2 regions of the Alishewanella sp. BS5-314 genome follow, and region 2 is predicted to be linked to the other one. Evidence: riboswitches for the same ligand, from Rfam matches in the RefSeq annotation. Region 2 holds a riboswitch; the other holds the start of a gene.

Region 1 (6,991 bases), on a different contig from region 2:
GGCGGCTGTCTGTATGGCTTTTTAAGTCATATCTGGCAGAAATTACTGTTTTTACAGCGCGTCAGCCTGCAACAAGCCTTAAGCGAAGGCCTGGGGCTACTGGCGCTCTGTCTGATGCTGACGGTGACCTTATTGCTGCTGGTTGCTGCGATCGATGTGCCTTATGAGCAACACAAGGTACTGAGTAAGATAAAGATGACCCGGCAGGAGGTAAAGGAAGAGCGTAAGTCAGCCGATGGTAGTCCGGAATTAAAGAGCCGGATCCGACAAATTCAATATCAGCTGGCTAACCGACGCATTGAAGATCGGGTACCCAAAGCCGATGTGGTGGTGATGAATCCCAGTCATTTTGCGGTTGCCCTGAAATACAGTGAGCAGAAGGCAAAGGCGCCTTATGTTGTCGCCAAGGGCGTTGATGAGATGGCGCTGCGGATCAAAGCGGTTGCTGAGCGCTCCGGCCTGACGGTGCTGGAATTACCGCCGCTGGCGCGGGCACTGTATTTCTCAACCCGGGTCGATCAGGAAATCCCTAAAGCTCTTTATACCGCTGTGGCCTATGTTCTGACTTATGTGATGCAGCTCAGAGCCTGGCGGCAGGGACGGGGGCAACAACCGGCGCCCATCCCTGAACTTAAGATCCCAACTCATCTGCAACAGCAGGCTAACAGAGGAAGTAAAACGTGAATTGGCGTAGTTTAACTCAGCCCTATACGGCGATTCCGGTGCTATTGCTGGCGATTCTGGCAATGGTGGTGTTGCCACTGCCCGCCTGGATGCTGGATTTGCTATTCACCTTTAACATAGTGCTGTCGGTGATCGTACTACTGGTCGCCGTTTCTACCCGCAAGCCATTAGATTTTTCCGTATTCCCGACCGTGCTGCTGGTCGCGACGCTGATGCGCCTGACGCTGAATATTGCATCGACCCGGGTGGTGTTACTGCACGGCCATGAAGGCTCTGATGTGGCGGGCCGGGTGATCCAGGCCTTTGGTGAAGTGGTGATCGGCGGCAACTATGTGGTCGGTATGGTGGTGTTCGTGATCCTGATGATTATCAACTTTGTGGTGATCACCAAAGGTGGCGAACGGATCTCAGAAGTCGCGGCACGCTTTACGCTGGATGCTTTGCCCGGTAAGCAGATGGCAATTGATGCCGACCTGAATGCGGGTTTGATTGGGCCAGAGCAGGCCAAGGAACGACGCCAGACCGTATCGCGGGAAGCGGATTTTTACGGCTCGATGGATGGTGCCTCTAAATTTGTCCGTGGTGATGCCATAGCCGGCTTAATTATTCTGGTCATTAACCTGCTGGGCGGGATCAGTATCGGGGTGTTCCAGCATGGCCTGGGTATGGCTGAAGCCTTCCAGCGTTTTGCGCTGCTGACTATTGGTGATGGTTTGGTGGCGCAGGTGCCATCTTTGCTGCTTGCCGTCGCTGCTGCCATTATCGTTACCCGGATGAACGATGAAGGAGAAATGTCGGATGAGGTCGGTCGTCAGTTACTGGCGTCCCCCCGGGTACTCTTTACCGCCGGTGGCATTATGGTGCTCTTGGGGTTGGTACCGGGCATGCCGGGCATGGCCTTTATCGGCTTTGGCCTGCCGCTACTTTATGTGGCCTGGCGCCTGCAGCAAAACCGGATCCATCCGCAGGTGGCCGAAGCCGAGCTGCTGAACGAAACCCTGGCCGTACCGGCAGAAACACTGAGCTGGGACGATCTGCCCTATGTCGACACGCTGGCGGTCGAATTAGGCTTTCGTCTGGTGTATCTGGCAGATAAAACACAGGGCGAGGAGCTGATCCAAACCCTGCGTGGCGTGCGCAAAGCCTTGTCAGAGCAATGCGGTTATTTACTACCGGAGGTTCGGGTCAGAGATAATCTGCAACTGAACCCGCAGGAATACCGGATCAAGTTGTCAGGTGTGACGCAGGCCAGTGCCCGCCTGCAGCCACAACAACTGCTGGCGCTGAATACCGGCGACACCTATGGCCAGTTAGACGGTGAGTTAACCCGGGATCCGGCCTACGGCCTGGAGGCGGTGTGGGTCGACGGTCAACAGAAGGCCAAAGCACTGAATCTGGGATATTCGGTGGTTGATCTGGCAACCGTCATCGCCACTCACGTTGGTAAGGTGGTGAAAGATAATCTGGCAGAGCTGTTCAGCTATGAGGATGTCAAACAGTTTCAGAAGCGCCTGACTGCGGTTGCGCCCGGTTTGGCGGAAGCGTTGGAAAAGGCGCTACCGGCTAACTTACAGCTGAAAGTCATGCGTAATCTGCTGCGCGAGCAGGTCAGTATCAGCGACGTGGTGACCATCGCCAGCGCCCTTATTGACAGTGCAGATGTAACGAAAGATCCGATCCTCCTGACCTCCGATGTGCGCTGTGCGCTGCAAAAGGCCTTGGTACAACCATTGCTCGGTGAGCGTGATGAGTTAGCGGCATACAGTCTGGACGAAAAGCTGGAACATACGCTGTTAAGTGCACTGAATCAGGCGATGCAATCCGGGAAGGTGGCACTTGACAGTTTTCCGGTGGCACCAAACCTGCTCAGCCAGTTTCAGCGCAATATGCCCTTAGTCAGAGAGCAGTTGCTGCAAGCAGGTGTAACACCGGTGCTGGTGGTGGTGCCTCAGCTACGCCCGCTGCTGGCACGATATGCCAGAACCTTTACCCGTAATGGCTTGCAGGTGCTGTCATACAACGAAATTCCGGAAAGTGTAAGGGTAAATGTGCTGGGTGCACTCGGCTAACACCTATGTATTTGTTTTTAAACATTGAAATTCTGTCAGCCAAGAGTGATTCGCCGTCTTGTCATCAGAATTTCATCCGGAATTTCTTGCTAAGCTATCGGAATTCCGATATCTTTTTGAATGTTATTCAGCTTGGGTTCAGTTTTTGTTTAAACGAAACTAGCCTGACAGAGACAATTAAAAGGCAAACTGCACCGAAAGGGCAGGACGCAAAGCCTCCGGTCTAAACGCATAACGCGGATGATAGCGGGGTTGCATTAACTCAGTGATATTCTGTAATGAGTGTCAGCGCCCCCGGCTTGCCCGGTGTTCGCCCCCCTGAAAAGTGCAGTTTCCTTTTAATATGTGTAGTAACTAAGTATTAGTCTATTAAACATGTTGATGGGAACAGCGATTTGACATCTTATCTTGCTTATTGGCTAACAAGCCTGTCGCTTCTAAGCGCACATTATCAGCAACCGCCGGAACAGGCGCGTTGGGTACTTGTTGCCGATCCTTTCTTCTGTCAGTTACAACAACAGGTCACCGGTTTGGGGCAGGTGCAGTTTATGACCGCACCGGCCGAGCCGTTAACCCTGCAGTTTGAGTTCGAACAGCCGAATTTACATGTCAATTCTGCCCGGTTACAGGTTATTGATGCCGACTGGCAAGCACCCGCTTTGCGCCGCGGCGGCACCGTTTTTAGTGCCTCAGCAATTGCAGCGCAACGTATCGAATTTCGTGAAGCACCATTGCTATGGTTGCAGCAACTGCATCTGGGGTATTGGTTGCTGTTCGAGTTTCAGACGGACGATACCGATGTGCGGTTAACGCTGACCAGTATCGAAGGGCGCCAGGCGGTGGATGGGTTCCGGCAGTGTGTGACGAAGATGGCACCGCTGACCTGGCAGCAAGCCCGGGACCTGAGTCTGGAAATGCAGCGGGGGCAGCGCACTCTGTCCAGCGCGCAGCAAACACAACTTCGACAACTCGTCAGCTATCTGCAGTATGACAAGGCAGTGCAACGCATTTTGATTGATGGGCATGCTGATGATACTGGAGATCAGCTGGCCGATCGTTTGTTATCCCGGGAACGTGCCGATGATGCCGCAGCATACTTCCTCGAACTGGGGGTAAAAGCTGCCATGCTGGAAGTCAGAGCTCATGGTAACCGTTATCCGGTGGCTGCCAATCAACCCAACCGCCGTGTCGTTGTCAGGCTGATCCGGTAAGGACCAAGATGAGATTATCGATGAATAAAGATTACGTACTCTGGCTAAGTCAGCTTAGCCCGTCGCAGGAAATGGCAGCTTGTATTAACGCTGAAGGTTTTCAGCTGTTACATACCGATCAGGCCCAGGAGGTGCTGAGTTACTGTAATACATATCAGCCTTTGGTGATCTTCGCCGACAGTAATCTTGGCAAGATGGATTTAATTGATTTGGTGCTGTTGCTGAGCCGGCGCTTACCGACAGCTCATATTGTCAGTCTGGTAACAAAAGAACAAAGCGAATTGGCCTCGGCGAGTTTGCAGCATGGCGCTATCGATTATCTGCTTAAACCCTTTATGGCTTCGCAACTGAAGACCACTTTACGCAACGCCAGAGCGATGCAGCGTGGGTTGACAGACATTGTCGCCGTATCGCAGTCAAGCCGGCAGATCCTGCAACTGGCAAACCGTGCCGCGCAAACGGAGGCCTCAGTTCTAATCCTGGGCGAATCGGGAACCGGCAAAGAAAAACTGGCGCAGTTTATCCATCAGGCATCTGAGCGCGCAGCTAAACCCTTCGTCGCCGTGAACTGTGCCGCCATCCCTGAAAATATGCTGGAAGCCATGTTGTTTGGTTACAACAAAGGGGCTTTCACCGGCGCCGTTGCGCAGCAAGTGGGTAAGTTTGAGGCGGCAAATGGCGGCACCATCCTGCTGGATGAGATTTCAGAGTTGCCGTTAAATCTGCAGGCGAAGTTACTGCGGGTATTACAGGAGCGCGAATTAGAGCGGCTTGGCAGTAATCAGCGGATTAAGCTGGATATCCGGGTTATTGCCGCCAGCAATAAAGATCTGCGTACCCAGGTGCAGCAGGGCATGTTCCGGGAAGATTTATTCTACCGGCTTGATGTTCTGCCACTGAGCTGGCCGGCGCTGCGTGAGCGGCGGGACGATATCTTGCCGTTAACCGAATTTTTTATTCAAAAGTACGCACAGGGCAAATATACCCTGAGTAAAGCTGCCCGCGATCTGCTGGTGCAGTACAACTGGCCGGGTAATGTGCGGGAACTTGAGAACACCGTGCAACGCGCCTTGGTGATGGCCAGAGGCAGTGAAATCCAGCCACAGGATCTTAATCTGCCGGCCTGCTATCTGCCGGCAGCCAGCTTTTGTGCCGGCTTGCTTAAACAAAGTAAGAAGCAGGCTGAGTTCGATTACATTTTGGATTTATTGAATAAATACAATGGTCACCGTACCAAAACGGCGGAAGCGTTGGGGATGAGTACCCGGGCGCTACGTTACAAGTTGGCCGCGATGCGTGAGCATGGCCTGGATTTAGATGCTTTTGCCTGATTAAAGGGAATAACAGATGGTTTCGCCAGTAAATAATCAACAAAGTTTACTAAACATTATGGCCCAGATGCAGCAGGTGGCTGCCGGTGAAAGAGTGATGCCGGCAGATAACCAAATCGGCCTGGCCGCGGATTTTAAACAGGTTGTGCGGGCAGTGAATACTGAGCAGAACATCGCTGCGGATCTGATGGCGGCGGTTGATGCCGGACGCAGTGATGACGTAGTGGGTGCCATGGTCGCCAGTCAGAAGGCCGACTTGAGTTTCTCGATGCTGATGCAGATCCGCAACAAGATACTGAGCGGCATTGATGATGTAATGCGCATGTCGCTGTAAGGAAACGATAAAGATGAAAGGCGAACTTGCAACCAAGCTGCCGGCGTCACTACCGGACGGCGCACTGAAAAAAAAGCTTGCTGACCTATCCGGCAAGGTTAACTGGTTAAAGACCGAAGACAAAAGTCTGGCCGTGATAGCGCTATTGGCCACTCTGGTCGCGGCGACTATTGTGCTGATCCTCTGGACCTCGGCGAAAAACTATGTGCCCTTATACGGACAACAGGAACATTACGATAAAGCCAGTATTCTGGAGATTCTGGATCGGGAAAAGATGGTATTTCGGATTGATACCGATACCGGCAATATCCTGGTGCCGCAGAGCCGGTTAGCAGATGCCAGGATCTTACTGGCCGCAAGGGGGATTAAGGCGGCGATGCCAGAAGGCTTGTCGACTCTAGGTGACAAAGTCAGTATGGGTACCAGCCAGTTTATGGAGTCGATGCAGTATCAGCATGCGCTGGAAGGCGAGCTGGCCCGCACCATTATTACCATGGAGGGGATCCGCAATGCGCGCGTGCATCTGGCCGTACCCAAGCGCAATTTATTTGTCGGCCGGCAGGAAGAAAAATCCGCGGCATCGGTGATGGTTGATCTGGCGCCTGGTTACAGCCTGAAACCGCAGCAAGTTGAAGCCATTGTCAGTCTGATCGCCGGCAGTGTGCCCGGACTGCAAAGTACCCAGATATCCGTTGTTGATCAACGCGGTAAATTACTGACTGGTGAGACTTTCGATGATTCCCCGGTCGGAAAGGAAACCGATAAAAAGCTGGCCTTTATCGAAAGGTTGGAGCGCAATATTGAGCAGCGGGCGGCCATTATGCTGTTGCCAATCCTTGGTGATGGCAATTTCCGGATCCAGGTGTCGTCAGATGTCGATTTCAGCGTAGTGGAAGAAACCCGGGAAGCGATCGATCCGGCTGCAGTGGTGCGGGTAGAAACCATTAAAGCAACCAATATGGTCGACCAGTTAGCAATGGGCATCCCCGGCTCATTGGCCAATCAGCCGCCGGTAGCTAACACAGAAGCTGCCGAGAATAACAATCAGCGGGCATCCGAGCGCAGTGAAACTAGCCGTCAATTCGAAACCGGCCGGGCGGTGACTCATACCCGGTATGAAGTGGGGCGGTTAAAAAATATGAGTTTGTCGGTACTTGTGAATGAAGCGGTTGCCGGTGAGCAGGGCTGGACCCAGCAGCGACTGAGCCAATTGGGCGAGATGGTGAAAATTGCAACTGGCTTTCAGGCAGAGCGCGGCGATCAGTTCAATATCACCAGTTTTAACTTTGTTCCGGCGGAGCCAGTGCCAGAATTCGGTGGTTTGCAATGGTGGCAGTTACCGGAAGTGCAGGAATACGCCCG
Region 2 (6,991 bases):
ACCACGTTTTCCTTGTTTAGTTTCGAGCTGTTGCAGCTATATAGTGCCGCCAGTTACGGCGCAGCCGGCAGCTATCTGCTGCTGACTGTTATCGGCGGCTGTTGCTGTTGTTATCTCGGGATGCGCCTGGCTCAGCGGCCAGAATAAGGTCGCCGGCGGCATTGCTGCCACCGGCTATCTCACGGTCAACCTGATTAACGCGCTTCAAAGTAGAACGGTTGGCGTTGCCGCTCACGCAGGCCTATCTCATGCATAGTTTCGGCGTCGAACAGCCGGCCATTGACCATCGTATAAATCACCTGATCGCTGACCCGGATATCCTGCAACGGATCGCCATTAATCACAATCAAATCAGCCAGTTTACCCACTTCAATACTGCCCAGCTGATGGTCCATACCAAAGGTGATCGCCGGGTTCAGGGTGGCGGTACGCAGCGCTTCCAGTGCGGTCATGCCGCCCTGGGCAAACATCCAAATCTCCCAGTGCGCTCCCAGACCTTCGCGCTGACCATGGGCGCCGATATTCGCGACAACACCAACCTCCTTCAGCTCATTCGCTGTTTTTACCACATTAAAGTGATTGTAGTGATGCTCGGGAGCGGTGGGCCGGCGCATACTGCGGGGCGCTAATTGATCCATGGGTACATAGCGGCTCAGGCGGGGATGTTTCCATACCTCGGTTTTGTCATACCAGTAGTTTTCACCCCAGATGCCACCATAGGCCACGTTCAGCGTGGGGGTATAGGCGGTGCCGCTGGCCTGCCACAGCTGCTTGATATCCTGATACACTCTGGCTGCCGGCAGCGCATGTTCAATGGTGGTGTGACCATCCACGATCATCGTCAGGTTATGCTGCATCAGAGAGCCGCCCTCCGGCACGACCATCATATTCAGCTCGCGCGCGGCCTGGATCACCTGCTGCCGTTGGTTGCGCCGCGGCTGGTTATAGCTCTTGACGCTAAAGGCGCCCACTTTATGTAACCGGGTTAAGTGAAACCTGGCATCGTCCAGACTATCGATATGCGAAGTATAGCCAGCACCTTCGGCCCCGTAGAGGATGGTGCCGGTGGAGAAAATCCGTGGTCCGACAATCTGACCACTACGCTGCAGCTCGCTGGCACTAAAGATTTCGCGGGTATCATTCGACGGATCGTGAATACTGGTCACCCCGAACGTCAGAGCCGCATAGTTTTGCCAGTTTTGCTGCGGGGTAATTTGTTGCACGCCCTGACTGCCATGCGCGTGGGCATCGAACAGGCCGGGCATCAGGGTTTTACCGCTAATATCAAACACCCTGGCGTCTTTGGGAATAGCGATCTCGTCGCGGCTGCCGACAGCGCTGATCTTGTTATCGCTGACCAGCACCACCGCATCCTGTAATACCTTGTCACCCTGCATGGTGATAACCTGACCACCGACAAAGGCAACGGTACCGCGTGGGATGTCAACGGGCGCCGAAAAGCCTAACTGGGTGATTTTTGGCTCCGGGCTTTTCGCTGCAGACAGATCGAACAAGCCACTGACCTGTTGCTGGTAAAGCTCCGGCCCCAGGCTCCAGTACAGGCTGCTGCTATCACCGGCCCAGCTAATGTACTCGCCGGCACGCACCGACAGCTGTTTAACCGGAAATTGCTTATCGTTGGCGGCAATTTCAATTGGCCGGCCGCGTTCGACAAAGGGGGTGACAAAGACTTTAAAGCGATCGGCAAAAGCCAGATATTTACCATCCGGCGACAGCTTAAATTCGGTACCAAACTTGACACTGTACAGGGTTTGTTGCGTATGTTTGGTCAAATCAATACTGATCAGTCTGGGGGCGCTGCCAAAGTCCATCGCATAGACCTTGTCATTACCGGCGCCAAACATCGGAGCGCGGCCATTGCGGGCAATCAGCTCAGCTTCGCCGCCACGGCTACTGACTTTATACAGACCGGTATTCATTGACCATTGTTTTGGCAGCAGGCTGCCGGCACCAATTTTACGGTATACCACGGTGCGCCCATCCGGACTAAAGGTAGGTTCAATAAATTTACCAGGCTCTGTAGTCAGTTTGGTCACCCGGTTATTGCGTAAATTCAGAATATTGACTGCACCCTGTGTCTGATCATTCCAACTGACATAGACCAGCTCACGACCATCGCGCGAGAACTGCGGATAGAATTCAAAATCGGTAGTTTGCCGGGTCAAACGCCGCGGTCTGGGATTGTTAAGTTCGGTGATATACAAATGGCCCAGAGCAGTAAAGACGGCTTGTTTACCATCCGGTGAAACCTGAACAAAGCGCAACATCTTAGTATCAAACTGTGACTGATCCAGATCCTGTTTCACTCTGAGCGCGGTTTGGATCTGTTTACTGGTATTGACACTAAACGGAATAGTGCTGACGCTTTTATCGCTGAGTCGCAGCGTTTTAATCTCGCCACCGGCCCAGAACACTAACTGCTGATTATCGGGTGTCCAGCTTAGGGTAGGGTAAACGCCGTGAATAGCCCAGGTTTCCTGCATATCACGGTCCAGACCATCGTACAGTTTAATATGCTCGCCACTGGTTAAATCATATAAAAACAAGGTACTTTGGAAATCGACCCGCCGGATATAGGCCAGATATTTACCGTCCGGAGATGGGGTCGGACGAATGGCACCACCAGCACCGGCCAGTAATACCTCAATATTGCCGGTTGCGCGCTCAAAGCGCTTAATAGCATAGATACCGCTTTCTGAATCCTGACTGTAATGAAAGGTTTTACCCGGCGTATCGTCCTGCGAAAAATAGATATATTGGCCATCAGGTGAAAACGCCGGTTCGCCAAGATCTTTCTGATCGTTCGGCCGCTCTGTCAGCATCACACCGTTGCCACCACTGATATGGTATTGCCAGACTTCACCGGCTCCCAGGGAGCGGCTGGCAGTAAAGTGCTTACGGGCGACAATAAACTGACCGTCCGGACTCCAGGCTGGACTATTTAACAGACGAAAGCTTTCTTTGGTGACGGCTCTGGGTTCGCTGCCATCGGGGCGCATAATCCAAATATTGTCGCCGCCATCGCGATCAGAGGTAAAGGCAATATATTTGCCATCCGGACTAAATACCGGCTGCATATTCCAGGCGATATCATTGGTCAGGGCAGTCGCGGCTCCGCCGCTGATCGGCATGCTATAGATGTCACCCAGCAAATCAAAAACGATGGTTTTACCATCCGGGCTTACACTGACATTCATCCAGCTACCTTGCTGGACCTGAATATCAACCTGGCTAAATTCTCCCTGCGGCGCATTAACCTGCCACTCGGTGGCCGGGGTGTCGGCCTGTAACGGTAAACTGGCCAGGGCGAGTGCCAGCAGGCTGGGCTTAAAATAAAGCATGGCTGATCCTTAATCTTATTATTCTGTTAACGAGAATAGCAGAGTGGCATAAAGCGATCATAAAGTTAAGGTAGCGGGGTGGGTGATGCGGCAAAAGTATCGTCTGGAGGGACAGAAATAAAAACGGCACCCAAGGTGCCGTTATTTAAGCAAGATGCCAGACTTAGCCGCCAGCACGGGCTTGCAGAGACTCGATTACCGGTGAGCTACCAAAGCCATTACTTTGCGCCCATTCGATATCGCCTGAGGCTGCAACCTGACTACCAGGTAACTGCTTGATAATAAAGTCGGCGGTATCGTTAGCACCGCTTTTAATCGCGAAACGAACTAAGGTTAAACCGTCGCACTGAATACCTGAGTAAACGTTGCTCAGACGTAAACGGTTATCAGACAGGGTTTTACGCAGGGCGTTGCGGTTATCAGCGGCAACATAAGAACAAATTGACTGTGCCAGTTGATCGTTTGCGGCAACAGGAGAACTGACGAAAGCTGTAGCAGCAATGGCAGCAGCAAGGGTTAACAGTTTACATTTCATAACAAACTCCTAGGTTGTACCTTACGATCAGGCTTAAGTATAGTTTTAATACCAGCGAAAGACACAATCGACATCTGGAGTCGCAGCATATCAGACCAGTTTCGGTCATGGCAGCCCGGCTATCGTAGGTTTCCCCTTAGATCCGCAGCTTTGCGTGCACACCCTTTCGGATGCCGTGCCTTTCGTTGGGGCGCATTTTAAGGAATGCTGAAATTATACGCAAGAAAAGTTTAACGCCAAACACGCTGAACGGTGTGCTAATTGCGATAAAGTCGCGGAAGCTTGTGATCTAAAAGTGATTTACGCTAAGCTGCTGTTCAATTTTTCATTAATGTTGCTGAAATTATGCCGGAACAAGGACGTTGTGATAACTGCGCGCAACCTTTGCTGGGGGCGTTTTGCCACCACTGTGGCCAGGAAAAAAAGAGTTATATCCGCAATTTGAGCGGGGTACTTACTGAGTTTTTTGGTGAGTTCAGTAACTGGGATAGCCGGTTGTGGCGAACCTTATTGCCACTGTGGTTCTGGCCCGGCTATCTGAGTAAGCGTTATTTAAATGGCCACCGGGTACCCTATGTGCCACCGCTGCGGCTGTATTTATTTACATCAGTGCTGACCTTTCTGCTGTTTTCATCGTTATTTTCCAACAGTGTGGTGGTAAACCAGCCGCAAGATGCACAGAGTGTGGCTCAGCAACAACAGGTGATGACTGACGTTAAACAACAGCTGGTAGAGCAGGGTGTTTGGCAGGAAGACCATGATTTGGAACTATTCCGTCTGCCGTTTCTGACGTTAGCGCAACAGCAAGCCTATAACGAAAAGATGCAACAACTGGCCAATCAGCCTAAGCTGGCGATTAATAAGTTTTTTTCATTAGCACCGCAGATGATGCTGTTGTTCTTGCCGTTGTTTGCGTTAATGCTAAAGCTGCTTTACTGGCGTTCCGGTCGCTTTTATATGGAGCACCTGATTGTCGCCTTACACAGCCATAGCTTTATTTTGCATATGCTGGCGGCAATAGTCTTGTTACAACTGGCCGCTGACTATAGCAGCTGGGCCTTGTTAACGACAATCTGTAACAAGCTGATCTGGTTGTTACTGTGCTGGATCCCGCTGTATTTGTTTTTGTTCCAAAAGATCTACTATCAGCAGGGCTGGGCCAAAACCCTGCTGAAATATGTTCTGACAATTACCATCTATAACAGTATGGCGCTGCTTGGTTTTATCAGCCTGCTGGTATTAAGTGTGTTATGGGCCTGAATTATAGTCAAAGCCCAGCAGCTGCCAGTAGGGTGGCCATGCGGCTTAAGGCGTCAATACCCTGAATATCGGTGGCTTGTAACGGCACTTTATAACGGCGTAACTGACTAAATTGTTGCTCGATTTGCGCCAGATGCTGCTGTTCCTGTAAACGACGCTGCGCCAGAAACTCACCATCAGCATGCGCTGGCAGGATGCGGTTCACCACCAGACCTGCCAGCGGTAATTTTTCATCCAACAGCGTTTTTACTGCGCGGCTAGTCTCCAGAATAGGCAATTTTTCCGGCGTTAATACGAAGAGTAATGCACTACGTTGCTTATCCAGCAGCAATTCGCGGGTGCGTTGTAACAGACGTTGCCGGCTTAATAAGGTTTCGGTAATGGCTTTATTACGTTCATCCATGCCGGCCGTGGCATGTTCAGCCGGATCGGCCAGTGGATTGGTAATATCGCGCCCGCCTTTCGGTGTCAGATGCCCCAGCACTTCGCCCAGCTTGGCGGAGCGCTGATTGGCATTCAGCAAACCCTGAGTCCAGGCTGCCATGGCTTCGGGTAAGCTAAGTAATCTGAGTGTGTGGCCGGTTGGGGCTGTATCAAAGATCACTAAATCATAGTCGGTCAGACCAAGCTCAATAGTATGCGCAATCCGCTCCAGCATTGCCGCTTCCTGTGCGCCGGGCGATTGACGGGTAAGCCGCATCTGTCGCTCAATCTCGCTAAACATCTCTGGCCGGGTAAAGCGCTTTAACTGCGCAGTCACTTTCGCCAGATGTTGCTCGACTTCCCGATCCGGGTCCAGTTCCAGGCCATCCAAATTAGGAGCCAGGCGGGTGATGTGGTCACCAAAAGGCTCGCGGCCGAAGGCATCGGCCAGGCTATGCGCCGGATCGGTCGAGACCAACAATACCTTTTTGCCACGTTCACTGGCCAATACGGCCAGCGCAGAGGATACCGTGGTTTTGCCAACCCCACCTTTACCGCCGACCAGCAGGACTTTTTTATCGGTTAACAGCATTTAAAATTATCCAGTGGCGAGTGTTCCATACCCATCCGCAGATGCCAGTCATGGAAGCGCTCCAATAACAAAGGTTGCAGCTCCAGCGTGTAATAACTGGCTGGGTTGGGCACACCCATCATTTCAGAGAAGATCAGCAGCATAAAGAGGTCATCCTGCTCCCGCTGCACCCGGGCGATCGCCGAGCGGTAGGGGGCATTGTAAACCTCCTCGACGTAGAAGTTGGCCTGGCGGAACCAGGCCTTAAGGTTGTCCAGCTTTAAATCCAGTTTCATGCTTTCGCGGCTTTGTTGGCTTTGATCTGTTTAGTCAGGGTTGAACCTGACTCCAGGATCACCAATATCGCGGCCACCAGGATAATAATATCCAATGTAAACAGGAACCAGTCGCCCTTATCATAGAAGGCTTTTAACTGGATTAATAAGCCCAGGGTGGTCATGGTAAGCAGAAACATCAGTGGCGCTAGCGTGTACCACATCGGACGTCCCAGCTTGACCAGCATCACAGTAATCACCAACAGGGTCAGACCGGCCAGTAACTGGTTAGTTGTACCGAATAAAGGCCAAATCAGCATGCCACCTGAACCATCGCCACCGGCACCAAAGGCCAGCAGTAAACAGCTACCCACAGCCAACAGGGTGGCAGGGGCGGCTTTTTGCATCCAACTGATATTGTAAATGCTACCCCATTCCTGGAAGATATAGCGCTGTAGCCGCAGACCGGTATCCATAGTGGTACCGGCAAACAGCACGACCATTACCGTCAACAGCGTTTGCGCCAGCACCATGTCTAAACCGATACCGTCCTGTAGAATATTTG

The links. A riboswitch is a leader RNA that binds a small molecule or an ion and turns the genes downstream of it on or off. The one in region 2 is predicted to bind cyclic di-GMP.
Region 1: another riboswitch for cyclic di-GMP. It lies ahead of H1D31_RS02970 (OmpA family protein); the one in region 2 lies ahead of H1D31_RS07780 (DUF3718 domain-containing protein).

The regions. Positions count from the first base shown of each region.
Region 1 covers NZ_JACEHJ010000001.1:642,196-649,186, reverse strand. Annotated here, with positions in the region: gene flhB (flagellar biosynthesis protein FlhB) at 1-684, shown strand, start outside; gene flhA (flagellar biosynthesis protein FlhA) at 681-2,753, shown strand; cyclic di-GMP riboswitch class I at 2,927-3,013, shown strand; gene H1D31_RS02970 (OmpA family protein) at 3,149-3,964, shown strand; gene H1D31_RS02965 (sigma-54 dependent transcriptional regulator) at 3,973-5,295, shown strand; gene H1D31_RS02960 (flagellar hook-basal body complex protein FliE) at 5,312-5,629, shown strand; gene fliF (flagellar basal-body MS-ring/collar protein FliF) at 5,643-6,991, shown strand, end outside.
Region 2 covers NZ_JACEHJ010000002.1:694,975-701,965, forward strand. Annotated here, with positions in the region: gene H1D31_RS07770 (fluoride efflux transporter FluC) at 1-147, shown strand, start outside; gene H1D31_RS07775 (amidohydrolase family protein) at 195-3,362, opposite strand; gene H1D31_RS07780 (DUF3718 domain-containing protein) at 3,526-3,897, opposite strand; cyclic di-GMP riboswitch class I at 4,004-4,087, opposite strand; gene H1D31_RS07785 (DUF3667 domain-containing protein) at 4,243-5,157, shown strand; gene H1D31_RS07790 (ArsA family ATPase) at 5,165-6,172, opposite strand; gene H1D31_RS07795 (cory-CC-star protein) at 6,163-6,447, opposite strand; gene H1D31_RS07800 (carbon starvation protein A) at 6,444-6,991, opposite strand, start outside.